DNA from 2 places in the Stenotrophomonas sp. 1L-E-5-B-C3 genome. Region 2 is predicted to be linked to the other one. Evidence: riboswitches for the same ligand, from Rfam matches in the RefSeq annotation. Region 2 holds a riboswitch; the other holds the start of a gene.

Region 1 (15,944 bases), on a different contig from region 2:
GCAGCGGCACGTTGACGGTCTGCGGCGTGGCCGACAGCGACAGCGGCAGGGCCAGCAGCAGGCTGGCGAACACGGTCTTATTCATCGGCAGCAGCGGTTTCCAGCGTGGCGCTGGCCGGCTCCGGCCGGCTCGGCTTGGATTGCGATTCGTCCACCGGCAGCGGGCCGCCAGCGGCCGTCCACGCATACAGGTCGGCATCGGCCACCAGCGGATAGTCGCGGTCGGCCAGCATCGTGGCGTCGTCGGCAGCCTGGGCCGGGGTCGCATCCGGCGCGGCGTTGACTTTGCTCGGCGGCAACGCCTCCACCGTGACCGGACCGGCATCGCCCACCACGCCTTCCGGCAGCGGTGCATCGCTACCGAGCGCACGGCCCTGCCAATGGCGCCAGCCCAGCGCGGCGGCCAGCAGCACCGCCACGGTCAGCAGCAGGATCAGCGGACCGCGCCAACGCGGCTTGGCGTTCGCACGGCGGCGCTTGCCATTGGTGGCGGCACGCTCATCCCGCTGCGGTGCGCGCCAGCTGGAGGCAGGAGCTTCATTGTTGGTGGCCGGTGCGGCCGGTTGTTGCAGCTGCTGCAGGCGCTTGGCCGGCAGGTCGCGGATGCGCAGCTGTACCTGCTCGGCCAACTGCCGCCAGGCCGAGGCATCGGGCTGGCCGTGGGCATCGCGCGGACAGGCATCGGCCAGCAACTGCTGGTAACCGGCCTCGTCCTGGTCGAGCACGCGCATGGCAATGCCCTCCTCCAGGCTGCCGCCCACCCGCAGCAACAGCGCCAGCCGCGGCAGCGGCCCCATCTCGCCCAGCGCGGCCAACGGTGGCGCCCACTGTCCGCCCAGCGGTTCGCGCAGCGCCTGGCGCTGGCCCAGCAGGGTCCAGAAGCGGGTCGGCCACTGCGCCATCGGCAGGTCGCTGGCGACGGCGGCAAAGGCGCGCATCACCGCCACCAGGGTCTGTTCGGCACGGGCGGCTTCGCCGCACTGCAGTTCAGCCACCACCAGGGCACGGCGTTCGACGCCACGCAGGAACGCCGACAGCGCGCCGGCCGCGGTCGAGGAAACAGGGGCGGGCACAGCCGTCATCGGTCACTCCAAAGGTCTGCCGGCATGATAGCGGCAGGCCATCGACGCCCGGCAGGACTTGCGCCCGCAGGTACTTCGTGCTGCAGGTTGTGCACAGCACCACGGCCCTCGCACGGGAAACTGCGGCATCCAGCTGAATTCACTCTGTTTCAGCAATGTTTCACACTTAAGTTATTGATTTTGATTGATTTTGAAGTGTGGCGATTTTTTGACCAACCCAAGCGTGAGGCCGTCGCCATCGGCCTCCTGCGCGCCCGCCGACCGTTAACGCACAGTCTTATCCACAGAACATGTGGATAAGACTGAATCTCCAATGGACACCGATATTTAGGTGACATTTATGATTCAACGGGCGTCGCCCGGCCGCCCTCGCGCCTGCCATCCGCGTGCGCATGGCCCGTTACACTGCCCCGATGCTTTCACCGATTCCGACCCTGCAGGTCGCCCTGCCCGTCCCGTTGCCCCGCCTGTTCGACTACCTGTCGCCGGAGGGCGAGGCTCCCGCGGTGGCGGTTGGCTGCCGCCTGAAGGTGCCGTTCGGCAACCGCGAGCTGGTTGGCGTGGTAGTCGGCCATGGCCAGACCGATGACGGTCAGGGCCTGCGCCAGGCGCTGGCGTGGTGCGACCCGCAGCCGCTGCTGCAGGGCGAGCTGTGGCAGAGCCTGCAATGGCTGTCGCGCTATACCCATGCGCCGCTGGGCGAGGTGCTGAGCACCGCACTGCCCGGCCCGCTGCGCCACGGTGAAGCCCTGCCCGACACCCATCACTGGGGCTGGCAGCTGACCGCAGAAGGCCGCGCCCAGCGCGATAAGCTGCGCGCCGGCAGCCGCCCGCGGCAACTGGCCGAACTTCTGGCAGAAGTCATCGTGGATGAGGACGTGCTGGGTGAACGCATGCAGGACTGGCGCACCGCCGCGCGCAGCCTGGCCAAGCGTGAGCTGGCCGAGCGCGTCGCCCTGAGTGTGGCCCCGCAGCACGCGCAGCCGCTGCCCGGCCCTACCCTCAACCCGGACCAGGCCGAGGCCGTGGCCGCGATCAACGCCGCCGAGGGTTTCCAGCCGTTCCTGCTGGATGGCGTGACCGGCAGCGGCAAGACCGAGGTCTACCTGCAGGCGATCATCCATTGCCTGGCACAGGGCAGGCAGGCGCTGGTGCTGGTGCCGGAAATCGGCCTGACTCCGCAGACCCTGGCACGCTTCCGCGGCCGCCTCGGCATCGCCGTGCACGCGCTGCATTCGGGCTTGAACGACAACGAGCGCGCACGCGTCTGGGCGGCCGCATCACGCGGTGAAGCACGCGTCATTGTCGGCACCCGCTCGGCGGTGTTCACGCCATTGCCGCAAGCCGGCCTGCTGATCGTCGACGAGGAACACGACGGCAGCTACAAGCAGCAGGACGGCATCCGCTATCACGCGCGCGATTTCGCTCTGGTGCGCGCCAAGGCACTCGGCATCCCGGTGCTGCTGGGCAGCGCCACGCCCTCGCTGGAAACCCTGCACAACGCCTATGCCGGGCGCTACACCCACCTGCGCCTGAAGCAGCGTGCCGGCGATGCACGGCCACCGCGCGTGCGAATCCTGGATGTACGCAAACGGCCGTTGCATGACGGCCTCTCGTCCGATGTGCTGGCCGGAATCGGCGAACACCTGCAGCGTGGCCAGCAGGTGCTGGTGTTCAAGAACCGTCGCGGCTACGCGCCGGTGCTGCTGTGCCATGACTGCGGCTGGACCGCCCCCTGCAACCGCTGCGATGCACCGATGACCGTGCATGGTGGCGGCCGTCGCCTGCAGTGCCACCACTGCGGTGCGCGGCAGCCGGCACCGCTGGCCTGCCCGGCCTGTGGCAGCCTGGCGCTGCAGCCGCAGGGTATCGGCACCGAACGCCTGGAAGAGCACCTCACCGCGGCCTTCGCCGATTTTCCGGTGGTGCGCATCGACCGCGGCACCACCTCGCGACGTGACGCGCTGGAACATCAGCTGGCGAAACTGGGCGACCAGCCCGGCATCCTGGTCGGCACGCAGATCCTGGCCAAGGGCCACGACCTGCCCAAGCTGACCCTGGTGGTGGTGGTGGGCATCGACGAAGGGCTGTTCTCGGCCGACTTCCGTGCCAGTGAAAAACTGGCACAGCAGCTGATCCAGGTCGCTGGCCGCGCCGGCCGTGCACGCGATCCCGGCGAGGTCTGGCTGCAGACCCACCATCCCGGGCATCCGTTGCTGGAAACGCTGGTGAGCGGCGGCTACCACCCATTCGCGCAGGCCGAATTGAACCAGCGCGAGGCCGCCGGATTCCCTCCGTTCGCGCACCTGGCGTTGATGCGTGCCGAAGCCCAGCAGATCGAGCATGCCAATGCCTTCCTGCTGGCCGCGCGGCAATTGCTGGGCGAACAGAACGTGGTCGAGGCCTACGGGCCGATGCCGGCGCCGATGCCGCGCCGCGCCGGCTACCAGCGCACCCAGCTGCTGCTGTCTGCGCTGCAGCGGCCGCCGTTGCACGGTGTGCTTTCGCACTTGGTGCCGCAGTTGTACGCGCTGCCGGAAGCACGCAAGGTGCGCTGGTCGCTGGATGTGGATCCGACGGACCTGTATTAAGGGCACGCGCAGAACCCGCCGGGGGGGCCGACCCCGATGGCCTGGGGTCGGATCCCTTTTCGCAGAAAAGGGCTCTGACCCCGAACGCCTTCGCTTACGTCAGCGGCGACATCACGCCGCGCTGGTAGGCCGGCCGCTCGCGCAGGCGGGCGTACCAGTCGGCCAGGTGTGGCAGTTCCGGGCGCTGGATCGGCAGTTCGAACCAGGCATAGATCAGCGAGCCCAGCGGGATGTCACCCATCGCGAACGTCTCGCCCGACAGCCACGGCTGTTTGGCCAACGTGGCGTCGGCCATCGCCAGGTAGTCGCCGGCGCGCACGATGGCGGCATTGATCCGCGCTTCGTCGCGGTCAGCCGGGGCGGTGCGCATGATGCCCCAGATCAGGTCACTGTAGATCGGCGCCATCCGCGAAGTGCTCCAGTCCATCCACTTCTCGGCCTGGGCGCGTTCCATCGGGTCCTCGGCGTACAGCGTGCCCAGCGCGTAACGCGCGCTCAGGTAGCGCACGATGGCGTTCGATTCCCACAGCGGCAGGCCATGGTCCTCGATCACCGGCACCAGGCTGTTGGGATTCATCGCCTGGTACTCCGGTGTCTGCGTGCCGCCATGGCTGCCACCGACTTCGATGGATTCATACGGCAGGCCGATCTCCTCGGCACACCACAGCACCTTGCGGACGTTGCTGGAATTGCGACGGCCCCAGATCTTCAACATGCGGGTTTTCCTTGCTGGCAATGCGAGCGGCAACGATACGCCTGATCGGAGTGGGTATGTGGGTGGCGGATGTGGAATCGGGCATCTGGGGCTTGCCGGCCAGCGGCCGGCACTACCGGTTCTTCTTTGGCCAGCAGCCGGAGCTACCTGTTCTTTTTCGGCAGCGCGCGCACGTAGGAGGACTTGCCGTCCTTCTTCAGCTCGAACAGGCCAATCGCTGCCAGCAGGTCACTGAGCTTGCCGTAGCCATAGTTGCGCGGGTCGAACGAGGCCTGGTTGCCGATCTGGCTGCCGACCGGGCCCAGGTGCGACCAGCCATCCTCGCCCTCGGCCGAGGACACCGCACGCCGCAGCATCTTCACCAGCCGCGTATCGCTGCGCATTTCCGCGCCGCTCTTGCGCGGTCGGGCATCGTCATTGGCCACCGGTTCGTTCGGTGCCTGCTCGTTCGATGATTGCTCGACGTCCTGCACGCTGGCATGGGTCTGGCCCAGCGCTTCCAGATAGGTGAACTTCGAGCAGGCGTTGACGAACGGTTCCGGCGTTTTCTTTTCACCGAAGCCATAGACCTTCACGCCATCGGTCAGCAGGCGCATCACCATCGGGGTGAAATCGGCATCGCTGGACACAATGGCAAAACCATCGAGGTTGCGCGCGTACAACAGGTCCATGGCATCGATCACCATCGCCATGTCCGAGGCGTTCTTGCCCTTGCTGTAGGCGAACTGCTGGATCGGGCGGATCGCGTACTCGTGCAGCACCGCCTCCCATCCCTTCAACCGTGGGCTCTTCCAGTTGCCATAGGCGCGGCGCACGTTGGCCACGCCGTAGCGGGCGACTTCAGCCAGGACCTCGTCGATCTTCGAGGCCGGCGCGTTGTCGGCATCGATCAACAGGGCGATGCGCTTTTCCGGTTCGCTCATGGATTCCTCGCGGGCGGTTGCCTGAACCCGAGTATCGCCGATCCGCGCGGGCGCTGACGTGACAACCGCCTGCCGTGCGAAGATGCCAAGCGCTTCCCCCATGCCCCCACTGGAGTGAGTCGATGAGTCGCGAGCGCGTTCCCCACCTGGTTGTTGTCGGCGGCGGTTTTGCCGGTCTCTGGGCCACCCGTGCCCTGGCCCGCGAGCGCATACGCATCACCCTGGTCGACCGCCGCAACCACCATCTGTTCCAGCCGCTGCTCTACCAGGTGGCCACCGCCGGCCTGTCCGCCCCGGATATCGCCGCACCGCTGCGCCACATCCTTGGCCACCAGCGCAATGTGGAAGTGCGCCTCGGCGAAGTGGTCACCATCGACAAGCAGGCCCGGCAGATCCGCATGGCCGATGGCAGCACGCTGGACTACGACACTCTGCTGCTGGCCACGGGTGCCACCCACGCCTACTTCGGCAACGACCAGTGGGCCGATGATGCCCCCGGCCTGAAGACGCTGGACGATGCCATCGCGCTGCGCCGCAAGCTGCTGCTGGCGTTCGAACGTGCCGAGGCCGAACCGGACCCGGCGAAGAAGGCCGCGTGGCTGAGCTTCGCCGTGGTCGGCGGCGGCCCCACCGGTGTCGAACTGGCCGGCACCCTGGCCGAAATCGCGCGGCATACGCTGCGCAACGAGTTCCGCCATATCGATCCGGCCAGCGCCAAGGTGCGGCTGGTCGAAGCCGGCCCGCGCGTGTTGTCTTCGTTCCCGGAAGTGCTTTCGCTGAAGGCACGGCGGCAGCTGGAAAAGCTGGGCGTGGAAGTGTTGACCGGTACCCCGGTGAGCGACATCGACAGCCAAGGTTTCAAGCTCGGTGATCAGTTCGTGCCGGCCCGCACCGTGGTCTGGGCCGCCGGCGTGGCCGCCTCACCGTTGGCGCGAACACTGGATGTACCGCTGGACCGCGCCGGCCGCGTGCAGGTGCAGCCGGACCTCACCCTGCCTGACCACCCGGAACTGTTCGTGGCCGGCGATCTGGCCGCGCTGAACCAGGCCAACGATAAGCCGGTGCCTGGCGTGGCACCCGCCGCCAAGCAGATGGGCAAGTACGTGGCCGAGGTGATCCGCGCGCGCCTGCATGGCAAGGCAGTCCCCGGACCGTTCAAGTACGCAGACTTCGGCAACCTGGCCACCATCGGCCGCATGGCCGCGATCGTGCACCTGGGCAGGCTGCAACTCTCGGGCGTCCTCGCCTGGTGGTTCTGGCTGGCCGCACACGTGTTCTTCCTGATCGGTTTCCGCAACCGCGTCGTGGTGCTGCTGAACTGGGCGGTGGCGTACTGGAGCTACCAGCGCAGCGCGCGCATCATCTTCGGTGATGACCAGGCAGACCGGCGACCCCGACGGTAGTGCCGGCCGCTGGCCGGCTGTTGCGCGGTCGGATCCCTTTCCGCAGGAAAGGGCTCTGACCCCGTCAACACCATCCACGCATGGCGTGGATCTACCGGTTCATCGGGCCGCCCGGCACCCGCCGTTCCGACCAGGTGCGGCAGAAATCCTCCTTCCTCGCGGTGTCGGCAATCTGCGTGCTACTCCAATGCCGGGTGATCCAGATTGTCAGTACGGTACTGCTGAGATGCCAGCGCAGCATGTCGTGCCTTGGCTGCCGCATCAGGTGGCGGCGTGCAACCCAGAACGCTTCGCGCTCGACATCAGTCGCCTTCTTCAACGCTTCAGGATCGAAGAACCGCGTCATGAAGCTCCATGGATTCATCGGCTGGAATCCCGTGCGCTGCTCACTGCTGCACGCAGCCACACCACTGGGTGCGCGGTCCGCCGGCTGCGGCCGGCCTTCCACCAGCGCCAGCCCGAGCAGGTACAGCAGGCCAGGCAGCAGCGCGATACCGGCGACCAGTACGACGACGGATATCCATGCTTTGCCGGCGGCACGCATCGCTCTACAGCGCCTTCGGCTTCGGATACCACAGTGCGTTGACGATGACCCAGCGCTGGTCGAAGCGCCCCATGTGGAAGTAGTCGACGAACCACGGGGTTTCCAGCCGCACCGAGGCCGCGTTGCCGGTCACGTCCAGCACCGTGCAGCGGCGGTTCCATTGATCCTTCGGGGTCTTCAGCGCGCCCTGCTTCGTCAACGAGACCAGCTCTTCCTTCGACATGCGGCGCAGGCCCAGTCGTTCGTCGGGTGTATCGCCGAGGACCGCGCGCTTGGCCAGGTCCGGGTGCAGGGAGCGGGCGACGCGTTGCGGGTCGGCCTCCAGCTGGCCGTCGACGTAATCGTGGCAAGTGGCTTTGATGGCCGCGATCGTGGCCGGGTCGGCGGCGGGGCTTGTCGCACCAGCAACAGCGAGCAACATGGCAAGCGTGGACATCCTGGTCTCCAAGGCTGGGGCGGGATGATCATGGCATGGGCGGCGTACTTACCCACGCGTGGCGCGGATCTATTGCATCAGGCCCATTTCGTCGACGCCCAGCTGCATGTACATGAACGCGGCCGCTTCGTCGGTCATCGGCTGGCCCTTCGGGAAACTGTCGAGCCAGGCGGTGATGCGCGCATGCCGATGCTTCAGTGCATCGGCCATCGCGCGCTTTTCCGCGTCGGTGGCACGTTCCTGCATCTCGTCGCGCAGCAGGTCATCGCCGATGCCCCATTTTTCGGCCAGCGGAATCAGGTCGACCAGATCGGGCGGCACCCGGTCACGGCGCAGGTGGATGGGGTCAGCAGTGGCCGGGCCACGCTGCGCGGCCAGCTCTGCGGCGGTTCCGATCTGCCCGTGCTGCAGTGGCGGCGAGGTCGGCGCCTGGGCGCAGGCCGGCAAGGTCATGCAGGTGGTGAACAGCAGCATCCAGCAGGTCTTCATCGGACCAATCCTATGTCCATGGCTGTGGCGATCATGGCATGGGCGGCGTCTCCATCCACGCAAGGCGTGGATCTACAGGACCGGTGCCTGCAGCCAGGCCAGTTTGCGTTCGCGCGGCTGCTGCTTGAGCTGCCATTCGGCGCGCGAGGCGGCGGCCCGGTCCGGGTACTCGCGCACGGCCAGTACGCGCAGCGGCGGCCGCGCCCGGGTGTAACGCGCGCCCTTTCCGGCCTGGTGGGCAGCGAAACGCGCGTCCACGTCGGTGCTGATGCCGGCGTAATAGCTGCCATCGCGGCATTCGAGCAGGTACAGGAACCACGGGCGCAGGGACGAGGCCATGGCCGGATTATGCCGTGTTGCACTGCAGCGGATATACTGGCGCCCGAATGCAGGAGAGAGGCGCCGCGCTGGCGCCCGCCGAAGGCGCAGGCTCCCATGATCGCTCAGGCCGGTGGGCTGGAATCCCACCAACCATGCATTCGACTCGCCGAGCTGGAGAGAGGTCACCGGGCTTGCCCGGCACGATCCGCCGAAGGGGCACGCGGCCCATGCCGCTGAACTCTCAGGCAAAAGGACAGCGGGAGCGGCACCGGTCATCGTCATCCCGTCATTGCGCAGGCAGTGGCGGTACACGCGCATGGCCGGCCCCACCGCGCCCGGAGCCTGTCCCATGCTGCTGTCCATCATCTACCTGATCGCCATTTCCGCCGAAGCCATGACCGGCGCGCTGTCCGCCGGCCGCCGCCGCATGGACCTGTTCGGTGTGATCATGATCGCCTGCGTTACCGCCCTCGGCGGCGGATCACTGCGCGACATCCTGCTCGGTCACTATCCGCTGGGCTGGGTGAAGCATCCCGAGTACCTGGGCTTCACCGTGTGTGCGGCGCTGATCGCCACCTGGGTCGCACGCTGGATGCACCACTTCCGACGCACCTTCCTGGTGCTCGATGGACTGGGCCTGATCGCCTTCACCCTGATCGGCTGTTCGATCGCACGTGAGGCCGGCCATGCCATGCCGATCGTGCTGATTGCCGGCATGCTGACCGGCGCCTTCGGCGGCGTGCTGCGCGACATCCTCTGCAACGAGGTGCCGCTGATCTTCCAGAAGGAGCTGTACGCGATCATCGCGCTGCTGACCGGCGCGGCCTACCTGTTGCTGCTGCACTGGGGCGTGGCCGACGCCACCGCGATCCTGTGCTGCCTCGGCGGCGGCTTCGCGCTGCGCCTGCTGGCGATCCACTACCGCTGGGAAATGCCGAAGTTCGTCTATCACGACGAAGTGCATTGATTGTTTGACGGTAGTGCCGGCCGCTGGCCGGCAACACGGCACGCGCCCGCAGATTCCGGCAGGTTGCCGGCCAGCGGCCGGCACTACCGAATGCGTTGCATGACCATGGTCATGCGGCATTGGCCGGGGTGATTGGCTACCATTGTCACCCCGTCGCTGCCGCGACGGCATCCAGCCACGCCGCGCCCGCGGCCCCGCCAGACAACTCCCTCCCCGCTGCCCGTGGTGCCGTGAACGCGCCGACGGGCCCGCATGTCCCTGCGCGCGCAGGGCGCAGGATGCCCCATGTCTGTCGCCGAAAATTCCCGCTTCCGTCGTGCCCGCCTGTTGTGGGCGGTGCTGGCCATCGCCCTCGTCGCCGTTCTGGCGTGGTGGCTGTGGCCCCGGAACGGCGCCGGCAGCAGCGACGATGCGCCGGGCAAGACGGTGCCGGTACGCGTGGCACGCGCCAGCGCCGAGCCGCTGGTGCTGCGCCTGAAGGCGGTCGGTACGGTCACCCCGCTGCACAGCGTGGTGGTACGCAGCCGCGTGGATGGCGAACTGCTACGGCTGCATTTCCAGGAAGGCCAGCAGGTGAAGGCCGGCGATCTGCTGGCGCAGATCGACCCGCGCCCGTATGAAGTGAAGCTGGCACAGGCGCAGGGTACCCAGCAGCAGAATCTGGCCGAGCTGGAAAACGCCGAGCGCCAGCTGCAGCGCTACCGCGAACTGCAGAAGCAGAACTACGTGTCCGGGCAGGAACTGAGCGACCAGCAGAGCAAGGTGCGCCAGCTGCAGGGCCGCCGCCTCAGCGATCAGGCGTCTGTTGATGAAGCGCGCCTGCAGCTGCAGTACACCCGCATCACCGCGCCGGTCAGTGGCCGCGTCGGGCTGCGCCGGTTGGACGTGGGCAACCTGGTGCGCGCCAGCGATGCCGAAGGCCTGGTGACGCTGGCGCAGACCGCGCCGATCAGCGTGCTGTTCACCGTGCCCGAACCCGAGCTGCCTGCGCTGCTCGATGCCGTGCAGGCGCAACCGGCACTGGCGGTGGAAACCTGGGACCGCGAAGAACGCCGGCAGCTGGCCCGCGGCTCGCTGTCCAGCGTCGACAACCGCATCGATACCACCACCGGCACGTTGAAACTGCGTGCGCACTTCGACAACCACGATCTGGCGCTGTTCCCCAACCAGTTCGTCAACGTCCGCCTGCAGCTGGGCGAGCAGCCCGCGCTGCTGATTCCCGATGCCGCCGTGCAGTTCGGCAGCCAGGGCAACTACGTGCATATCGTCGACAAGGACAGCAAGGCACAACGCCGCACCGTGGTGCTCGGTCCAGCCGATGATGGACGCGTGGCCGTGCGCTCCGGGCTGGCCGCAGGGGACAAGGTGGTGATCGAAGGCATCGACGGGCTGGAAGACGGCACGGCGGTGGAGATCATCACCGAGGAGGCCGCGACCAAGGCCGGCGCATGAACCTCTCGCGCTCGTTCATCCTGCGCCCGGTCGCAACGACTCTCCTGATGGTGGCGCTGCTGCTGTCCGGCGTGCTGGCCTATCGCCTGCTGCCGGTGGCGGCGCTGCCGCAGGTCGATTACCCGATCATCCAGATCACCACGCTGTATCCGGGTGCCAGCCCCGAACTGACCACACGCACCATCACCGCACCGCTGGAGCGCCAGCTCGGCCAGATTCCCGGCCTGAAACAACTGTCGTCGACCAGTTCCGGTGGCGCCTCGGTCATTACCCTGCAGTTCGGGCTGGAGGTGTCGCTGGGTGTGGCCGAGCAGGACGTGCAGGCCGCCATCAACGCGGCGGGCAGCTTCCTGCCCGGGGACCTGCCGGTGCCGCCGGTGTACCGCAAGGTCAACCCGGCCGACACCCCCATCCTGACCTTGGCGGTGACCTCGCAAGGCCTGTCGCTGCCGCAGGTGCACGATCTGGTGGATACGCGCATCGCCCAGCGCCTGGCGCAGTTGCCCGGCGTCGGCCTGGTCAGCCTGGCCGGTGGCCAGCGCCCGGCGGTGCGCATCCAGGTCAATCCAGCGGCGCTGGCCGCCAACAACCTGGGCATGGACCACATCCGCACCGCCATCGCCGCCGCCAACGTCAACCTGCCCAAGGGCAGTTTCGATGGCCCGATCCGCGCGGTGATGCTCGATGCCAACGATCAGATGCGCAGCGTGGATGAGTACCGTGCCCTGATACTGGCCTGGCGCGACGGCGCGCCGCTGCGGCTGGGCGATGTAGCCACCATTACCGATGGCGCCGAGAACCGCCAGTTGGCTGCGTGGAGCGGTACCACGCCGGCAGTGCTGGTGAACATCCAGCGCCAGCCCGGCGCCAACGTGATCGCCGTGGTCGAGCAGGTGCGTACGCTGCTGCCGCAGCTGCAGGCCACGCTGCCCGCCGGCGTGCAGATGAATGTACTGAGCGACCGCACCGAATCGATCCGCGCGTCGGTGCGCGGCGTGCAGAAAGAACTGGTACTGGCCATCGGCCTGGTGGTGCTGGTCACCTGGGTGTTCCTGCGCAATCTGCCGGCCACGCTCATTCCCAGCGTCGCGGTGCCGCTGTCGCTCATCGGCACCTTCGCGGTGATGCTGCTGGCCGGCTATTCGCTCAACAACCTCACGCTGATGGCGCTGACCATCGCCACCGGCTTCGTGGTGGACGATGCCATCGTGATGCTGGAGAACATCGCCCGCCATCTGGAGGAAGGCGAAAGCCCCCGCGATGCAGCGCTGAAAGGCGCAGCCGAGATCGGCTTCACCCTGGTGTCGCTGACTGTTTCGCTGATCGCGGTGCTGATCCCGCTGCTGTTCATGGCCGACCTGGTGGGTGCACTGTTCCATGAGTTCGCAGTGACACTGGCTGTAGCCATCGGCATTTCGCTGGTGGTCTCGCTGACGCTGACGCCGATGCTATGCGCGCGGTTCCTGAAGCCGCACGCGAAGACTGCACATGCGCCCGATGTCTTCGACCGCGTCATCGGCCTCTACGACCGCCAGCTGCGCTGGGTGCTGCAGCGCCAGCCGCTGATGTTGCTGGCCACCGTTGCCACCCTCGCACTGACCGTGGCGCTGTACTTCGCCGTGCCCAAGGGTTTCTTCCCGGTGCAGGATGCCGGCCTGGTGCAGGGCATCAGCGAAGCGCCGCAGGCGATCTCGTTCCAGGCCATGCGCGAGCGCCAGCAGGCGCTGGCGGCGGCCATCGAAGCCGACGAGGCGGTGGCCAGCGTCTCGTCCTACATCGGCGTGGACGGCAACAATGCCACGCTCAATACCGGCCGCCTGCTGATCGAGCTGAAACCGCACGGCGACCGCGATGGCGCCGCCGTGGTGATGGCGCGCCTGCAACAGCGCGTGTCGAAGATCCCCGGCATCACCCTGTACCTGCAGCCGGTACAGGAGCTGGGCATCGAGGACCGCATCAGCCGCACCCAGTACCAGTTCACCCTGGCCACGCCGGATCTTGAAACACTGGAACGCTGGACCCCGAAGCTGCTGCAGGCGCTACGCCAGCAACCTGCACTGCGCGATGTCGCCAGCGATCTGCAGATGCAGGGCCGGCAGGCGCGCGTGGCGATCGACCGCGATGCGGCGGCGCGCCTGGGCGTGAGCGTGGAAGCAGTAGCCGATGCGCTGTACGACGCCTATGGGCAGCGCCAGATTTCGACCATCTTCACCCAGGCCAGCCAGTACCGGGTGGTGCTGGAGGCCGATCCTTCACGACAGCCCGGGCCGGAGGCGATCACGGGCCTGCGTGTGCGCAGCAGCAGTGGGCAGACCGTGCCGCTGGGTGCGGTGGCGCGGGTAGAGGTGGGTCCGTCCGCACTGCTACGCAATCACGTGGGCCAGTTCCCGGCGGCCACGCTGTCGTTCAACCTTGCCCCGGGCGCTTCGCTGGGCGAAGCGGTGGAGGCTGTGCACGCCGCGCGCGCACAGGTGAACCTGCCGCAGAGCATCGAACTTCGCCTGCAGGGTGCCGCAGCGGCCTTCAGCAGCTCGCTGTCGTCCACACTGTGGCTGATCCTGGCTGCGGTGGTGGTGATGTACATCGTGCTGGGCGTGCTCTACGAGAGCTTCATCCACCCCATCACCATCCTCTCCACCCTGCCCTCGGCCACCGTCGGTGCGCTGGCGGCACTGTGGGTAAGCGGACGCAGCCTGGACCTGATCGCGGTGATCGGCATCGTGCTGCTGATCGGCCTGGTGAAGAAGAACGCGATCATGATGATCGACTTCGCACTGGACGCGCAGCGCACACGCGGCATGTCACCGCGCGAGGCGATCCATCAGGCCGCGCTGCTGCGTTTCCGGCCGATCCTGATGACCACGCTGGCCGCGCTGTTCGGCGCAGTGCCGCTGATGCTGGCCAGTGGTTCCGGCGCGGAGCTGCGGCAACCACTCGGCTGGGTGATGGTGGGCGGGCTGCTGGTCAGCCAGGTACTGACCCTGTTCACCACGCCGGTGATCTACCTGGCCTTTGATCGCCTGCAGCGTGGCCGTGCGACGTCCCCGGTGGCCGTTGACGAGGCGCGCGCGTGACCCCCATCGCGCGCCTGGCGCAGGCCTGCGTGCAGCGCCCGGTAGCGACGATCCTGCTGGCGGTGGCGCTGGTGCTGGCCGGCCTGCTGGCATTGCGCCTGTTGCCGGTGGCGCCGCTGCCACAGGTCGATTACCCGGCCATTGAAGTCAGTGCCAGCCTGCCCGGCGCCTCGCCCGAGTCGATGGCAGCCACCGTCGCCACGCCGCTGGAGCGCGCACTGGGCAGCCTGCCCGGCATCTCACGCATCGACTCGGCCAGCACCCAGGGCCAGACCCAGATCGAACTGAAGTTCGTACTCGGCCGCGACATCGATGAGGCAGCGCGTGAAGTGCAGGCCGCCATCAATCTTGCACGCGGGCAGTTGCCCAGTGGCATGCCCGGCATGCCGCAGTACCGCAAGGTCAATCCCTCACAGGCACCGATCCTGGCGCTGGCACTGACCTCGGACACGCGTTCGCCAGGCCAGCTGTATGACCTGGCCTCCACCGTGCTGGCGCAGAAGCTGTCGCAGGTGCCGGGCGTGGGCGAAGTGCAGGTGGGCGGCAGCGCCTTGCCCGCCGTGCGTGTATCGCTGGACCCGAATGCACTGAACCATGCAGGCCTGGCGCTGGAGGACGTGGCCCAGGCCATCGGCCGCGCCAACGCCATGCGCCCGCTGGGTGCCGTGGGCGATGACCGCCAGCAGTGGCAGCTGGAAGCGCCGCTGCAGCTGCGCCAGGCCGCGCAGTACCGCGAACTGGCATTGAAGGTCAGCGACGACCGCACGCTGCGGCTGGGCGATGTCGCCGCCGTTGCCGATGGCGTGGAAGACCGTTACGCCAGCGGCTTCCACAACGAACGCCCCGCCGTGCTGCTGATCGTCAGCCGCCAACCCGGCGCCAACATCATCGCCACCGTTGATGCCATCCAGGCGCAGCTACCGCAACTGCATGCGCTGTTGCCCTCCAGCGTGGACATGCGGCTGGTGATGGACCGCTCGCCGGTGATCCGCGCCACCCTGCACGAAGCAGAGCTCACGCTGGTGCTGGCGATCGTGCTGGTGGTGCTGGTGGTGCTCGGCTTCCTCGGCCACTGGCGTGCAGCGTTGGTGCCCAGCGTGGCGATTCCGGTGGTGCTGTTCGGCACGCTGGCGCTGATAGCGCTGATGGGCTTCTCACTCAATACGCTTTCATTGATGGCGCTGATCGTCGCCGCCGTGCTGGTGGTGGACGATGCCATCGTGGTGCTGGAGAACATCGCCCGCCATCGCGAACTGGGCGCCGACCGCTGGCAGGCGGCAGTACGGGGTGCATCGGAAGTCGGTGCCACGCTGCTGTCGATGAACGTTGCACTAGCCGTGGTGTTCGTCTCCATCCTGTTCCTGGACGACTTCGTCGAACGCCTGTTCCGCGAATTCTCGTTGACCCTGGTGGCGGCCATGACGGTCTCCGTGCTGGTCGCGCTGAGCCTGGTGCCGATGCTGTGTGCACGATTGTTCGTGGATGCCGCGCAGCAACCCTCGCGCTGGCAGCGGGGCAGCAATGCGCTATTCGAACGTGTGCGCAGCGCCTACCTGCGCACGCTTCAGGCCAGCCTGCGCCGGCTGCGCTGGCCGTTGCTGGCCTTCGTTGCAGTCATCGCGCTTAACACGTGGCTGTTCCAGCAGGTGCCCAAGGGCATCGTGCCCAAGCAGGACACCGCGCAGCTGCGCGGCTTCGCGCGCGGCGATGACGGCCTGTCCTTCCAGGCCATGCAACCGAAGATCGATGCGTACAGGAAGCTGTTGCTGTCCGATCCGGCCATCGAGGACATCATCGGCTACATCGGTGGCAGCAACGGGGTCAACAACGCCTTCATCATGATCAAGATGAAGCCGCTGGCCGAGCGCAAGGTGTCCAGCCAGCAGGTGATCGACCGCCTGCGCGCGCGGCTGCCCAAGCTGCCCGGCGGCAATCTCTATCTGTGGG
Region 2 (15,944 bases):
CGCGCACGTTCGGGCAGGCCCGGCTGCTCCAGCGCCAGCTCGGCGGCACCGGTCATCACCGCAATCGGCGTGCGCAGTTCATGGCTGGCGGTGCTGATGAAGACCCGCTCGCGTTCGACGAACTGCTCGTTGCGATCCAGGTAGTCGTTCAGGGCATCGGCAATCGTGTGCAGCTCGGAGCTGCCACGCGGATCAACATCGATGCGCTGGCCCTGCGCCCCCGGCCGCAACGTGGCAATGTGCTGGGCCAGCAGGCTCAGCGGGCGCACCATCCGTTCCATGCCGAACGAGGCCATCAGTACGGTAACGAAGATCATGATCACGCCGGCCAGCATCACCCAGCGGGTCGCGAACTGCTCCAGGTCGTGGAAGTCGGAGATGTCCAGCGCCAGCGCCACCCGTCCCATCGACTGGGTCTCACGCACCATCACCGCCATCTCGCGGCCCTTCACCATCACCCCGTCATGCAGCCCGGGATGCAGGGTGCGCAGGCTGTCGGGCAGGTTGATCGCATCGAAGCGGTAGAGGCTGAGCGTGTCCGAATCCTGCCAGCGGTAATGCGGCTCGTGTTCGACATGCTCGACGATGCTGTCCAGCTCGGAATTGAGCAGCGCGCGCCAGGCCGCGTGCTCGGCATGCTCATGCACGTAGTTGCCAACGCTGAACACCGCCAGTGACAGCAGCGCCAGGTACCCCAGCAACCACCACAGCACGCGCCGGTACAGCGGGCCGGGCTTACGCACCTTCATCAGGATCCTTGCCGGCGTCGCTGCCGGTGGTCACGGCCAACCGATAACCAACCCGCGGCAGGGTATGGATCAGCTTTTCGCCAAACGGCCCATCGACGCTGCGGCGCAGCTCGTAGACATGCGAGCGCAGCAGGTCGCCGTCCGGCGGCTCGTCGCCCCACAGGGCAAATTCCAGCTGCTGGCGGGTGACCGCACCGGGACTGGCCCGCATCAGCACCTCCAGCAACTTGCGGCAGGCCGGATACAGGTGCAGCACCTGGCCCTCTCGCTGGGCCTCCAGGGTCGCCAGGTCCAGCACCAGGTCGCCGACCTGCAGCCGCTTGCGCGGGTTGCGCCCCTGAGCGCGCAGCAGCAGGGCCTCCAGCCGCACCTCCAACTCGGGCAGCGCGAACGGCTTGGTCAGGTAGTCATCGGCTCCAGCGCGGAAGCCTGCGATCTTGTCCGGCAGCTCATCGCGCGCGGTCAGCATGATCACCGGCACCTCCGACGCGTGCTCGGCGCGCAGCCGGCGCAGCACCTCGGGGCCCTCCATGCGCGGCAGCATCCAGTCCAGGATCACCGCATCGTAGGGGTGGCTGCCGGCCAGATGCAGGCCGGTGATGCCATCCGGAGCCACGTCGAGCACGTGCCCGCGCGACTCGAAATAGTCGAACAGGTTGGCCACCAGCTGGCGGTTGTCCTCGATCACCAACAGACGCATGCACGAAACATCCACGGAAGTTCGTAGCATGGTAGCGCTGCTCATGTCGGAATGCGGTCGCCCTGTCCCGTTCTGACGCTTTTTCCACCTTCGTCACCTCAGAGTGGCTGTTTTGCTCCCGGAGCCTGCCGTGCCCGTAGCCTTGCCCCGCCAATGGCGCCTGCCCCTGTTGTGGCTGCTGATCATCGCTGCGCTGGCAGCGGGTATCGGCCTCCGGCAGCCACAACCGCCGGACGAGCCGCGATTCGTGCTGGCAGCCAGGACCATGGTCGAGAGCGGGCAGTGGCTGCTGCCGCACCGTGGCAGCGAGCTGTACGCGGAGAAGCCGCCGGTGTTCATGTGGCTGCAGGCGGCCGCCTACGAAATTGTCGGCAGCTGGCGGTGGTCGTTCCTGTTGCCCTCATTGCTGGGTGCCCTGCTCAGTCTGTGGCTGGTGTCGGATCTGGCGCGGCGGCTGTGGTCGCCCCGGCATGCGATGTACGCGCTGGCAGCGCTGTTCTGCACCCTGCAGTTCGGGCTGATGGCCAAGCGCGCGCAGATCGACATGGTGCTGGTGGGCATGACTACCGTGGCCCTGTGGGGGCTGATGCGTCATCTGTGTGAACGTCGCAACCTTCCCGCACTGTGGCTGGCCGGTTTTGCTGCCGGGCTGGGTACGGTGACCAAGGGCGTCGGCTTCCTGCCGCTGCTGATGGTGCTGCCCTGGTTCGGCTGGTGGCTGTTCCAGCGCCGTCGCGGGTACACCGTGGACGGCCCGCATCCTGCCACCCTGCTGTGGCTGATTCCCGCGTTCCTGCTGGGCGTGGGCGTGTGGCTGGCGCCGCTGGGCTGGGCCCTGCTGCATTCACCCAGCGCCGAACTGCAGGCCTACGCACATGAGCTGTTGTTCAAGCAGACCGGCACCCGCTACGCCAATGCCTGGCACCACCGGCAGCCGGCCTGGTACTACCTGCAGGTGATCCTGACCCTGTGGCTGCCGGGCAGCCTGCTGCTGCCGATGCTGTTCAAGCCCTGGTGGCGCCGCCTGCGTCGTGGCGACCGCCGGCAGTGGCTGTTGCTGGGCTGGGCCGTACTGGTGCTGGTGTTCTTCAGCGCCAGCCCGGGCAAGCGCGAGGTGTACCTGTTGCCGATGCTGCCGGCGCTGGCCCTGGCCGTCGCGCCGCTGCTGCCGGGCCTGCTGCGTCGGCTGTGCGTACGCCGCTACCTGTTCGGCTACAGCATGGTGCTGATGCTGGCCACCGGCGTGCTCGGCGTGATGTTGATGACCGAGCATCCCTGGGCGGTGGCCCAGCTGGAACGCCGTGCAATGCCGGACACCCTGCTGCCGGTGCTCGGTGATGGCCTGCTGACCTTCGCCATCGCCCTGGCCACGCTGATCGTGTGGTTGCGGGTACGTCGTGCTGCAACGCTGGTACTGCTCACCCACGGCATGCTGTGGATGCTCTACGGCCTGGTGTTGATTCCAGCGCTGGATCCCTACGCCTCGGCCTCGGCGCTGATGCGCAGGGTTGGCGCGCGGATCGGCCCGGACGCCGAACTGGCCCTGGTCGCCTGGCGCGAACAGAACCTGTTGCAGGCCGACCGCCCGGTGCGCGAGTTCGGCTTCAAGCGACCGTGGGCAGAGCAGTGGCACGACGCCGGCCCATGGCTGGCTCAGGCGCCCGAGAAACGTTGGCTGCTGGTACTGGACGATGCGATGAGCCCCTGCGTGGACCCAGCCAAAGTGATTGATATCGGTGTTGCCAATCGCAATCGTTGGCAACTGCTTCCCGGTACCGCGTGGGACGCGGAATGCCATGCCGAACGCACCGGGTCGACTGCCGAAGAAGACTGAACGTAGGCGCGTGCCGGGCAAGCATTAACCCGGCACGAACGAGCGTCCGACCCTTCTCCGACATCCAGGTGACGAGCATGACCGCGGATTCCCGAACCGCCCCTTCCCCACATGCCCGTCCAGCCCATTGATTCGGTAGCACCGCTTGCGACATCGCCACTGGCGTCAAAATTTGCCGTAACTCACCTCTGGCTGCCTGTTGCAATCGGTCTGCCCGTGTTTACGCTGCTGATGGGTTTCGGCGGCGACCAGTGGGTAGCCGATCATCTGTTCCGCCTCGAAGGCGGCCATTGGGCACTGCAGGACGCATGGGTCACCCGCACACTGGTGCACAAAGCCGGCAAATGGCTGAGCACGGCAGCAGCCCTTGTGGCGATTCTGCTGTGCTTCCACCACTGGCGTAAGGGTCGCGATCGCACCCTGCGGTGGGCGCTGCTTTATGTCGTAATTGCCATGGCGCTGGGCACCGGTGTGATCTCTCTGCTGAAATCACTGGTGCCGATGGAATGCCCCTGGGACCTGCTGCGTTATGGCGGCAACCAGCCCTTCATCGGGCTGCTCACCGTGCGCCCAAGCGGCATGTCGCCCCAGGCCTGCTTCCCCGCTGGCCACGCCAGCGCCGGCTACGCCTGGCTGTGCCTGTACTTCTTCGCGCTGTTGTGGCGTCCTGCCTGGCGCTGGGCCGGACTGTGGATCGGCCTCGGCGCCGGGCTGGTGTTCGGCATCGGCCAGCAACTGCGCGGCGCCCATTTCCTTTCCCATGACATCGCCACTGCAATGATCTGCTGGCTGCTTTCGCTGGGCCTGTACCTGATCGTCAAACGCGTCCTGATCCGCCATCAGCTGGACCGTCCCAACCGCCAGGAGGCGAACGCATGAGTGCATCGGTCCAACGCCCCGCCCGCCTCCCTGCATTGGCGGGTCTTCTGCGCTGGCGTCCGCAGCTGTCCACCGAAGCATTGATCACGCTGACCAGCCTGTTCTTCGCGGTGGCCGGCAACGGCCTGTTCTGGCACAGCGCGATGGCCAGCCATCCGGGCAGCCTGCGCTACGCGCTTTCGTTGCTGCTGTTGCTGCTGGGCGCGCACGGCCTGCTGCTGGGCATCCTGGTCTGGCGCTGGAACGCCAAGGTGGTGATCAGCGTGCTGCTGCTGGTGACCGCGTTCGCTGCGCATTACATGAGCCGTTACCACATCTATCTGGATGCGGACATGCTGCGCAATGTGCTGGCGACCGATCCCAAGGAAAGCCGCGAGCTGATGACCGTGTCGCTGCTGTGGCCGCTATTGCTGCTGGCAGTGCTGCCGATGGTGGTGCTGTGGCGCGTGCAGCTGCGCCGCCGCAGCTGGGGCCACAGCCTGTTGTGGCGCATCGGCTTCCTGGTGGTGGCGGCGGTGACCGCACTCGGCGGTGCGCTGATTTCGTTCCAGGATGTTTCGGCACTGATGCGCAACCAGCGCGAAGTGCGTTACCTGGCCACCCCGGCCAATGTGCTGCTGGGCCTGCCGCGTGCACTGCGTGGCGACAACCCGGTGCAGCGCGCACCGAAGCTGCCGATCGGCACCGACGCCAAGGCCACCCCACGCGCCCCGGCCAGCAAGCCGCGGCTGCTGGTGATCGTCATGGGCGAGACCGTGCGCGCGCAGAACTGGGGCCTCAACGGCGGCCGCAACACCACCCCGGAACTGGCCCAGGCCAGCGTGGTCAATTTCCCCGACATGCATTCGTGCGGCACCAGCACCGAGGTTTCACTGCCGTGCCTGTTCTCGCCGTGGGGCCGCCACGACTACGACGAGAAGAAGATCCGCGCGCACCAGTCGCTGCTGCACGTACTGAACCGCGCCGGCATCGCCCCGTTGTGGCGTGACAACCAGTCCGGCTGCAAGGGCGTGTGCGAGGGCCTGGATTTCCAGTCGCTGTCCGACGCGACCACCCCGGGCCTGTGCGCCGATGGCCGCTGCATGGACGAGATCCTGTTGCAGGACCTGGCCACCCAGGTACGTACGAAACCGGGTGACCGGGTGGTGGTGCTGCATCAGCTGGGCAACCATGGCCCGGCCTACTTCGAGCGCTACCCACCTGCGTTCCGACGCTTCACCCCGACCTGCGACACCCGTGACATCGGCCGCTGCTCGCGCGAAGAGATCACCAACAGCTACGACAACGCCGTGCTGTACACCGATCACTTCCTGACCAAGACCATCGGCACGCTGCAGGGCATGCAGGAATACGACACGGCGATGATCTACCTGTCCGACCACGGCGAGTCGCTGGGCGAGAAGGGTCTGTTCCTGCACGGCGTGCCTTACGCCATCGCCCCGGCCGAGCAGACCCGGGTGCCGATGACGATGTGGTTCTCGCAGGGCTTCGCCAGCAGCCGCGGATTGAACCTGCAGTGCCTGCGTGCACGATCGGCAGCGTATACCGACCACGACAACCTGTTCCCGTCGGTGCTGGGCCTGATGCAGGTGAAGACATCGCTGTACGAGCGCGATCGCGACGTGTTCGCCAACTGCGAGGGTTGAGGGTTGTTCGGCAGGGCTTGCAGCCCTGCACCTGCAGAGGCAACCGCAACCGCAACGGCCGAAGCAACAGCAACAGCGTGCATTCCGTGGGATGGCGGGGTGGGTCCGGTGGCGGGAGACGCCGTAAACCCATCCCTGGGGGCTTGGCCGCGGCATCCATGCCGCGGACACTCCCGCCACCGGACCCACCCCGCCTTCGACAGTTTTCCGCGACCTGATGAAACGACCTTGGGGTCAGATCCGTTTTCCTCCGGAAAACGGATCTGACCCCATTTTGATTGTCGATACCTGACAGATGTGTCGACCAAGGTCGACACCCACCAACAGCCGCAGCGATCTGTCAGAGGTGGGGCGGTGTGGGCTTGCAGGACCGTTGGCGCCATGGATGGCGCCATCGAGCCCCCATGGATGGGTTTACGGCGTGTCCTGCAAGCCCACACCGCCCCGCCATCCAACGGAATCCCCGCTTTTGAAGTTGACGTTGCCGTTGCTTGAAGGCCTCTGCGGGTGCCGGGCGCCGCCCGGCCGACTTCCGCCACTTGCGGTGGCGGCGACTGCCCACTAGCCTTCGGCCGTCGTTCACCACCCAAGGACCGCCCGTGAAACACCGTCATCTCCTGCTGGCCTCGGCAATCGCCGCCGCCACGCTGGCCCTGGCCGCCTGCAAGAAGGAAGCTGCGCCAGGCACCGACACCGCCAGCAGCAGCGCCCCGGCCGGCGAAACCGCCGACCAGTTCGTGGCCCGCATCAATGCCGAATTCAAGGCCGCCTACCCGGAGATGACCTCGGCGCAGTGGCTGTCCTCCACCTACATCAACAGTGATTCGGAACGCATCGCGGCCAAGGCCAACGAGCGCTCGCTGACCCAGCTCAACAGCTGGATCGAACAGGCCGCCAGGTTCGATGGCAAGCCGATGAGCGAGGACAGCAAGCGCGCGATCCACCTGCTGAAGCTGATGTCCTCGATGCCGGCACCGCGTGACCCGGCCAAGCTGGCCGAGCTGACCCAGATCGCCACCCGCATGGAAGGCAGTTACGGCGCCGGCAAGTACTGTACCGATGCCAACGATCCGAACTCCTGCCGCCAGCTGGGCGAACTGGAACAGGTGCTGGCGCGCAGCCGCGATTACGACAAGCAGCTCGACGCATGGCAGGGCTGGCACAGCACCACCAAGAGCATGCGCGGCGACTACCAGAAGTTCGTCGGCCTGGTGAACGAAGGCGCCAAGGGCATGGGCTTCACCGATGCCGGCCAGATGTGGCGCAGCGGCTACGACATGCCGCCGGAGCAGATCGGCCCGGAAACCGACCGCCTGTGGGAGCAGGTCAAGCCGATGTACGAGCAGCTGCACTGCTATGCACGCGGCAAGCTGGACAAGACCTACGGCAAGGACAAGGCCGAAGTGGGCAACGGCCTGATCGCGGCGCATCTGCTGGGCAACATGTGGCAGCAGGACTGGTCCAACCTGTGGGACCAGCTGGAACCGTACCCGGGTGCCGGCAGCCTGGACATCACCGCTGCGCTTGAAAAGCAGTACCAGACCAATCTGAGCGCGGCGCTGGCCAAGGCCGGCAAGGATGCCAACGTAGCGGCGCAGTACAAGGCGCAGCGCGAGGCCGAACTGCGCACCGCCAAGCAGATGACCGAGCGCGCGCAGGACTTCTATGTGTCGCTGGGCATGCCGTCGCTGCCGCAGTCCTACTGGGAAAAAACCCAGTTCATCAAGCCCGATGACCGCGACGTGGTCTGCCACGCCAGCGCCTGGGACATGAACATGGAAGGCGATGTGCGCACCAAGATGTGCATCAAGCCGAACGAAGAGAACTTCACCACCATCTACCACGAGCTGGGCCACATCTATTACGACCTGGCCTACAACCCGCTGCCGCCGCTGTTCCAGGGCGGTGCCAACGATGGCTTCCATGAAGCAATCGGCGACACCATCGTGCTGGCGATGACGCCCAAGTACCTCAGCTCGATCGGCCTGGTCGATGCGCCGACCGAAAGCCGCGAGGCGGTCATCAACAACCAGATGCGCATGGCGCTTTCGGGCGTGTCGTTCCTGCCGTTCGGGCTGATGATCGACCGCTGGCGCTGGGGCGTGTTCGATGGCTCCATCACCGCCGACAACTACAACAAGGCGTGGTGGGACCTGAAGGCCAAGTACCAGGGCGTGGCGCCGGCCAGCACCCGTGGCGAAGAGTTCTTCGATCCGGGCGCGAAGTACCACGTGCCGGGCAACACCCCGTACACCCGCTACTTCCTGGCGCGCATCCTGCAGTTCCAGTTCTACAAGGGCCTGTGCGATGCCTCCGGCTACAAGGGTCCGCTGCATGAGTGCACCTTCTACGGCAACAAGGAAGCCGGCCAGAAGTACTGGGCGATGCTGAGCAAGGGTGCCAGCCAGCCGTGGCAGGCCACACTGAAGGAACTGACCGGCACCGACAAGCTCGATGCCGGCCCGATGATCGAGTACTTCAGCCCGGTCAATGAATGGCTGAAGCAGCAGAACGAAGGCCAGATGTGCGGCTGGCAGGCCAACGCGGCCCCGGCGGCGAAATGAAAAAAGGGGCGGATCCGCGAGGATCCGCCCCTCTTTACGTTGTAGAGCCGAGCCATGCTCGGCTTGCCGCGCGCAGCGCGGTGGAAAAACAGCCGAGCATGGCTCGGCTCTACAGTTTGGCCGCGATCAGCTGTTCTTCTTCGCGGCCATCGCGGCGGCCAGTTCGGCCTTGAATTCCTCGAAGGTCTGGCCCTTTTCCTTCGCTTCGGCCTGCGCAGCATCACGCAGTGCATCCGAGTACACCAGGCGCACCGGCGTGCCGTTGCGTTCGTGCAGTTCACCGGCCTGCATGATCAGGGCCAGCACCTGGGCAGCACTCTCGCTCTGGCCGGCGATGCGGCCATCCATGCCCAGCACCCATTCGCCATCACGGCGCACGACACCGGCCAGCAGGGTGCGCTGCGCATCGCGCAGTTCGGCATGCGGCTCCACCGGCGAGGCCTGCGCGGCTGCCTTGTTGGCGGCCTGCTTTTCCTGGCGACGGCGCTGGTCGCGGCGGATCTTGGAGCTGGTGGACATGGTGCGGTACCGCTGCGAGGGGGGCGCAAGGATAACGCACCCCGCCCACAGCACCGCTTCACGCTCCGCTCAGTCCAGCACTTTTCCGTGCCGCCAGTAGCCCATGAAGGTGATGGCGCGGCGGTCCAGTCCGCAGTCACGCACCAGATGGCGGCGGATCGCCATCACCGCACCCGCCTCGCCGGCCACCCAGGCATACAGCGGTCCGGCCACGCTGGCATCGGCCTGCTCCCACAGGATCTGAGCGTCGACATCGATCTCTTCCAGCGCATCGCCGGCAGCCACGCTCGAGGTCGCTGCCAGCCGTTCCTGCACCGCCTGCAGCAGCGGCTGGCCATAGGCGGCCTGCCCGCGCGGCAACCACACCAGCTCGGCCGTGCCCGGCGCTTTCAACGGCACCGCATCGCCGGCCTGGGCCACTTCCAGCAGCGCCAGCGTGCGCGGCGGATCAGGCATGGCCGCCAGTTCCTCCAGAATGCCCGCCACCGCAGGCAGCGCCGTTTCATCGGCCACCAGCAGCACCTGGCCGACGCCGGCCGGCGGCTTCCATTCCCAACCTTCGCTGCTGTCGGCACAGTCGGCATCGGGGGCCAGCAGCACGACGCGGTCACCCGGCCGCGCATGCATGGCCCAGCGCGAAGCGGGCCCGGTCACGCCGTGGATGACGAAATCAACGTCGACCTCGCCCTGCTCGGCGCGCAGCTGGCGGATGGTGTAGGTGCGCATCGGCGGCCGCAGCTCATCAGGCAGGGCCCGGTAGCGCGGATACCAGTCCTCGCCGCTGGGCACCTGTGGCACCTCCTGGCCGGGCAAGGGGAAGAACACCTTGATCCGCTGGTCCGGGCCTTCGGTCTTCATCCGCGCCACGTCGGCACCGGTGAACACCATGCGGTCCAGGGAAGGGGAAAGAACGCGGCGCTCCTTCAGCGCCACCTCGAACAGGCGGTAGGTCTGCTGCGCAGCCATGGGGGTACCTCATGCGACGACATCGGATTGGCTGGCTGTCGTGCATCCACGCACCGGCTGGCTGGAATGCCCAGCCTAGTCCGGTTGTCCGCGGCTGCAAGGATGTGCCGGCATCCCCGTCCGCCCTACCCCTGCGCGCTGCTCAATGGCCCGTGCAGGCTGCCTGCGCCGCGCGCTCGCGCTGGTGTTCCCAGTACCAGAACACGAAGCCGGCGCCGAAGAACGCGGCCTGGCCCAGTGCCAGGTGCAGCGGGCTGGCGCTGAGCAGCGGCGACACCACGCCGGCCACCACGGTGCTGATCATCAGCTGCACGAAGGCCTGCAGCGAGGACGCCAGGCCACGCTGGTGCGGATACATGTCCAGCACCGCCAGCGCCAGGATCGGGAAGATCAGCGCCATGCCCATGCCGCCCAGGAAGATCGGCATCACCGCCCACGGCAGTGCGAACTGTGGCGCCAGGCCGACGTAGCCGATGTTCAGCAGCACCGACAACGCACACAGGCCGAAACCGATGGCGACCTGTCGCGTGGGGCTGCTGTGCCCGGCCATGCGCCCGGACAGGAACGAGCCGGTGGTCATGCCGCCGATGGTGGGAATGAACAGCCAGGCGAAACCGCCCTCGCCCAGGTGCAGGTGCTGCATCACGAACACCGGCGCCGAGGAGATGTACAGGAACACGCCACCGAAGCCGATGCTGCCGGCCAGCGCCAGGCGCAGGAAACGCGGATTGAAGCCGATGCGAACGTAGTCGCGCAGCAGCACGCGCGGTGACAACGGCACGCGCGCCTCGACCGGATGGGTTTCCGGCAGGTAGCGTGCAGTGGCCGCCAGCAGCACCAGCGCGAACACCACCAGGAACCAGAAGATCAACGGCCAGCCAGCGCCGCTGAGCAGGATCCAGCCACCGATGATCGGGGCGATCGCCGGGGCGATGCCGAACAGCATCGACACCTGGCTCATCAGCCGCTGTGCGTCATGGCCGTGGTACAGGTCGCGGATCACCGCTCGGCCGACGATCATGCCGACACCTGCCGACAGGCCCTGCAGTGCGCGGAAGCCCAGCAGCGTGGTCAGGTCAGTGGACAGCGCACAGCCGACTGAGGCGCCGACGAATATCACCAGGCCGCCGAGGATCACCCGCTTGCGGCCCCAGGCGTCGGACAGCGGTCCATGGGCCAGGCTCATCAGGCCGTAGAACAGCAGGTACACGCTGATGGTCTGCTGCACCGCCACTTCGTCCACCGCCAGGCGCTGGGCCAGCTGCGGGAACGCCGGGAAGATGGTGTCGATTGAGAACGGACCAAACATGGCCAGGCCGGCAAGCAGCAGGGCCATGCGGCGGGTGGAAGGAGCAACAGCGGCGGTCATGGAGAGGCGTCCGGCAGGGCCATGCGCGGCACGCACGGCGGGCGCCAGTCCCCTGAAACAGGGACAGCGCCAGATGAATTCGGGTATCCACCCATCATAGGTGGGGATTGCGCCCCGCGCCATGCACGGATGCACAAAACGCACGGCCGGGCCATCGGCCATTCAGGCGCAGCGGCGCCCCCCGGGAGCGGCCGGCCGGCGCGCAACGGGCTATAATCGGCGGGCAACACGGTGGGAGAAGCGGAACACCGCTGCCGAAGGCGCAACGCCCGTAATCGCTCAGGCCCGATACCACCCGTAACAGAACTCTGGAGAGACCGGTTCAATCCGGCGCCGAAGGGGCAAGAAGCTGCGGTCCGCCGCGCTTTCAAACTCTCAGGCAAAAGGACAGAGGGGCGCCCCGCAGACCGCCGACCGGCGGCTTGTGCCCGTGCGTGTGCCCTTTCCTGACGGATCCTTCGCCATGTCCCAGAACACCCCTTCCCTGCGTGAGCTCGAGCATCATTCGGCCTTCGTCGAGCGCCACATCGGCCCCAACGATGCCGAGATCGCGCAGATGCTCGGCGTCATCGGCCACGCCTCGCTGGATGCGATGACCGATACCATCGTGCCGGCCAAGATCAAGTCGCCGGCCCCGCTGGCGCTGCCGGAGTCGATCACCGAAGTGCAGGCGCTGGCGAAGATCCGCGCGATCGCCGACAAGAACACCGTGCTGCGCAGCTTCATCGGCCAGGGCTACTACGGTACCCACACGCCGAACGTGATCCTGCGCAACATCCTGGAAAACCCGGCCTGGTACACCGCCTACACCCCGTACCAGGCGGAAATCTCGCAGGGCCGCATGGAAGCGCTGATCAACTTCCAGACCCTGTGCGCCGACCTGACCGGCATGGAAATCGCCAACGCCTCGCTGCTGGACGAAGCGACCGCCGCCGCCGAAGCGATGACCCTGGCCAAGCGCTCGGCCAAGTCGAAGTCGGACACCTTCTTCGTGCACGACGCCGTACACCCGCAGACGCTGGAACTGTTGCGCACCCGCGCAGAACCGATGGGCATCGTGCTGCGCGTTGGCACGCCGGCCGAAGCCCTGGAAGCGGACAGCTTCGGCCTGCTGCTGCAGTACCCGGACACCTTCGGCCAGGTCGGCGACTACAAGGCGCTGGTCGATGCCGTGCACGCACGCGGCGGCCTGGTGGCCGTGGCCACCGACCTGCTGGCGCTGACCCTGCTGGCCGCCCCCGGCGAATGGGGCGCGGACATCGTGGTCGGCAACAGCCAGCGTTTCGGCGTGCCGTTCGGCTTCGGTGGCCCGCATGCGGCGTTCATGGCCTGCCGCGATGCCTACAAGCGTTCGATGCCGGGCCGCCTGATCGGTGTGTCGATCGACGCACAGGGCAACCCGGCCTACCGCCTGACCCTGCAGACCCGCGAGCAGCACATCCGTCGCGAGAAGGCCACGTCCAACATCTGCACCGCGCAGGTGCTGCTGGCGGTGATGGCCTCGATGTATGCCGTCTACCACGGCCCGGAAGGCCTGACCCGCATCGCCCGCCGCACCCACCGCCTGGCCTCGATCCTTGCCAGCGCGCTGCGCAGTGCCGGCGTGCAGGTCGGTGGTGACTTCTTCGACACCCTGCACGTCACCGGCGTGCACGCCGATGAGATCCACGCCAAGGCCCGTGCCGCCGGTTACAACCTGCGTGCGATCGACAGCGACTCGGTCGGCATCAGCCTGGACGAAACCACCACCCGCGCCGACATCGTGGCCGTGGCTTCGGTGTTCGGTGCTTCGCTGGATGTGGACGCACTGGATGCCAGCACCGCCGACGCGCTGCCGGCCGGCCTGCTGCGCCAGTCTGAATTCCTGACCCATCCGGTGTTCAACACCCACCACAGCGAGCACGAACTGCTGCGCTACCTGCGTTCGCTGGCCGACAAGGACCTGGCGATGGACCGCACGATGATCCCGCTGGGCTCGTGCACCATGAAGCTCAACGCCACCGCCGAGATGATCCCGGTGACCTGGCCGGAGTTCTCGCAGATCCATCCGCTGGTGCCGGCCGACCAGGCGCTGGGCTACAAGGAACTGATCGACTCGCTGGAAGCGATGCTGGTGGAATGCACCGGCTACGACGCGGTGAGCCTGCAGCCGAACTCCGGCGCGCAGGGCGAGTACGCCGGCCTGCTGGCGATCCGTGCCTACCACCGCTCGCGCGGCGAAGACCATCGTGACATCTGCCTGATCCCGGATTCGGCGCACGGCACCAACCCGGCATCGGCACAGATGTGCGGCATGAAGGTGGTGGTGACCAAGACCGATGCCAACGGCAACGTCGACGTCGAGGACATCCGCCTCAACGCCGAGAAGTACAGCGACCGCCTGGCCGCGATCATGATGACCTACCCGTCCACGCACGGCGTGTTCGAGGAAGAGGTGGTGGAGATCTGCGAGATCATCCACAAGCACGGCGGCCAGGTGTACACCGACGGTGCCAACATGAACGCCCTGGTCGGCGTGGCCAAGCCGGGCAAGTGGGGTTCGGACGTTTCCCACCTGAACCTGCACAAGACCTTCTGCATCCCGCACGGCGGCGGCGGCCCGGGCGTTGGCCCGTGTGCGGTCAAGGAGCACCTGGCGCCGTTCCTGCCGGGCAAGCTGGGCGACCACGGCCCGGTCGGTATGGTCAGCGCAGCCAGCTTCGGCAGCGCGTCAATCCTGCCGATCAGCTGGATGTACATCGCGATGATGGGTACCGAAGGCCTGCGCAAGGCCACCCAGGTCGCCCAGCTCAACGCCAACTACATCGCCAAGCGCCTGGCTCCGCACTTCAAGACCCTGTACACCGGCCGCAACGGCCTGGTGGCACACGAGTGCATCCTGGACGTGCGCCCGCTGGAGAAGACCAGCGGCATCGGCGCCGAGGACGTGGCCAAGCGCCTGATCGACTTCGGCTTCCATGCCCCGACGCTGAGCTTCCCGGTGGCCGGCACGCTGATGGTCGAGCCGACCGAGAGCGAGTCGCTGCATGAGCTGGACCGCTTCATCGACGCGATGATCCAGATCCGCGAAGAGATCACCGCGATCGAAGACGGCCGCCTGGACCGCGAGGACAACCCGCTGAAGAACGCGCCGCATACCGCGACCGCGGTGACCGCCAGCGAGTGGACCCACGCCTACCCGCGCGAAATGGCTGCGTTCCCGCTGCCGAGCCTGAAGCTGCAGAAGTACTGGCCGCCGGTGGCGCGCGTCGACAACGTGTACGGCGACAAGAACGTGATGTGCGCCTGCATCCCGGTCGATGCCTACAAGGATGACGAAGTCGAGGCGTAAGCCATCGCGGCATCGGAAATGAGAACGGCCCGCGCAAGCGGGCCGTTTTTGTTTTCCGGTAGCGCCGGGCCATGCCCGGCGAGCGCAGCGACAGAACGCATCACGGATCCGGCATCTGCCCCAGGCTCAGCTGCCACGACACGCCGAAGCGGTCCTGCACCCAGCCGTAGCGGTTGCTGAAATCGTAGTCACCCACCGGCATCAGCCAGTGGCCCCCCTCGCCCAGCACCCGCGCGGCACGCTCGAACTGCTCGGCGCCGGAACACTCCACGAACAGCGAGATCGACGGCGAGAATGTGAAATCGTGCACATCCAGGCTGTCAAAGCACAGGTAATGGGTGCCGCCGAGCAGGAAGATGGCCTGGCGCACCTGCCCCGGCACGCCCGCCCCCGGGCCTTCCGGGTGGCGCTGCAGTGCCAGCAGGCGGAAATCGGCGAAGGCTTCGGCATACAGGGCCAGGGCGGCCTCGGCCTGGCCGGTGAACATCAGGAAGGGGCGACTGCGCAACATGCGGTACTCCTGGTCGACGGGCCGCTGACGGCCCATAGGGTCAGGATGGCATGCCGCATGTGCGCAGGGTGTATCGGTAGCGCCGGGCCATGCCCGGCGACATCAATCACGCCTCGCGCATACGCCGGGCGATGGCGCTGCTGGCGGCGATGGTGGCAGTCAGCGCAACCATCGACAGGAACTGCAGGCGCGTATGCGCTTCGCTCAGCAGCAGGCCGAAGATCAGTGCCAGGATCGCCAGCGCACAGACGGTCAGCCACGGGAATCCGGCCATGCGGAACGGCAGGCGGGTACCCAGTCGGTCGGCACGGCGGCGCAGCACCAGCTGCGAAACCAGCGACAGCGTCCACACCAGCAGACAGGTGGAACCGACGATGTTCAGCAGCACCGGCAGTACCCGGTCCGGGAACAGCAGCTCCATCACCGTGGCGGCAAAGCCGAACAGCACGCTGGCCAGCACGGCGATCACCGGTACCTGGCGCGGGTCGGTCCAGCCCAACACGGCCGGGGCTTCGCGGCGCTGCGCCAGCGAGTACATCATGCGCGAGGCGCCGTAGAGGTTGGCGTTGAGCGCCGACAACAGCGCGATCACCGCGATCAGGGTGATGGCCGTACCCGCGCCCGGGATGCGGGCGATATCCAGCACCGCAGCGAACGGCGACTTCAGCGCCTCGCTTGTCCACGGCACCACGGCGATGATCACGCTCAGCGAGCCGATGTAGAACACCAGGATGCGCCAGGCCACGGTACGAATGGCACGGGCAATGCTGCGCTCGGGATCTTCGGTCTCGGCCGCCGCAACGGCCACGATCTCGGTGCCACCGAAGGCAAAAACGACAACCAGCAACGCCGCACCGATCCCGGCCAGGCCCTTCG

What was found. A riboswitch is a leader RNA that binds a small molecule or an ion and turns the genes downstream of it on or off. The one in region 2 is predicted to bind glycine.
Region 1: it holds a riboswitch for glycine, as region 2 does, so the genes downstream of both, AC0Z6F_RS16955 (trimeric intracellular cation channel family protein) here and gcvP (aminomethyl-transferring glycine dehydrogenase) in region 2, are expected to answer to the same signal.

What each region holds. Positions count from the first base shown of each region.
Region 1 covers NZ_JBXAWS010000014.1:91,119-107,062, forward strand. Annotated here, with positions in the region: gene AC0Z6F_RS16905 (DUF3106 domain-containing protein) at 1-85, opposite strand, end outside; gene AC0Z6F_RS16910 (hypothetical protein) at 78-1,082, opposite strand; gene AC0Z6F_RS16915 (primosomal protein N') at 1,496-3,673, shown strand; gene AC0Z6F_RS16920 (glutathione S-transferase family protein) at 3,768-4,388, opposite strand; gene AC0Z6F_RS16925 (NYN domain-containing protein) at 4,532-5,311, opposite strand; gene AC0Z6F_RS16930 (NAD(P)/FAD-dependent oxidoreductase) at 5,434-6,714, shown strand; gene AC0Z6F_RS16935 (hypothetical protein) at 6,806-7,258, opposite strand; gene AC0Z6F_RS16940 (nuclear transport factor 2 family protein) at 7,263-7,694, opposite strand; gene AC0Z6F_RS16945 (hypothetical protein) at 7,764-8,183, opposite strand; gene AC0Z6F_RS16950 (GIY-YIG nuclease family protein) at 8,256-8,522, opposite strand; glycine riboswitch at 8,563-8,652, shown strand; glycine riboswitch at 8,666-8,771, shown strand; gene AC0Z6F_RS16955 (trimeric intracellular cation channel family protein) at 8,854-9,471, shown strand; gene AC0Z6F_RS16960 (MdtA/MuxA family multidrug efflux RND transporter periplasmic adaptor subunit) at 9,757-10,923, shown strand; gene AC0Z6F_RS16965 (multidrug efflux RND transporter permease subunit) at 10,920-13,997, shown strand; gene AC0Z6F_RS16970 (efflux RND transporter permease subunit) at 13,994-15,944, shown strand, end outside.
Region 2 covers NZ_JBXAWS010000010.1:20,352-36,295, forward strand. Annotated here, with positions in the region: gene AC0Z6F_RS13855 (sensor histidine kinase) at 1-749, opposite strand, end outside; gene AC0Z6F_RS13860 (response regulator transcription factor) at 736-1,449, opposite strand; gene AC0Z6F_RS13865 (ArnT family glycosyltransferase) at 1,562-3,283, shown strand; gene AC0Z6F_RS13870 (phosphatase PAP2 family protein) at 3,395-4,162, shown strand; gene AC0Z6F_RS13875 (phosphoethanolamine transferase) at 4,159-5,808, shown strand; gene AC0Z6F_RS13880 (M2 family metallopeptidase) at 6,408-8,372, shown strand; gene AC0Z6F_RS13885 (hypothetical protein) at 8,499-8,891, opposite strand; gene AC0Z6F_RS13890 (siderophore-interacting protein) at 8,961-9,857, opposite strand; gene AC0Z6F_RS13895 (multidrug effflux MFS transporter) at 10,000-11,226, opposite strand; glycine riboswitch at 11,525-11,627, shown strand; gene gcvP (aminomethyl-transferring glycine dehydrogenase) at 11,690-14,557, shown strand; gene AC0Z6F_RS13905 (VOC family protein) at 14,658-15,068, opposite strand; gene AC0Z6F_RS13910 (amino acid permease) at 15,175-15,944, opposite strand, start outside.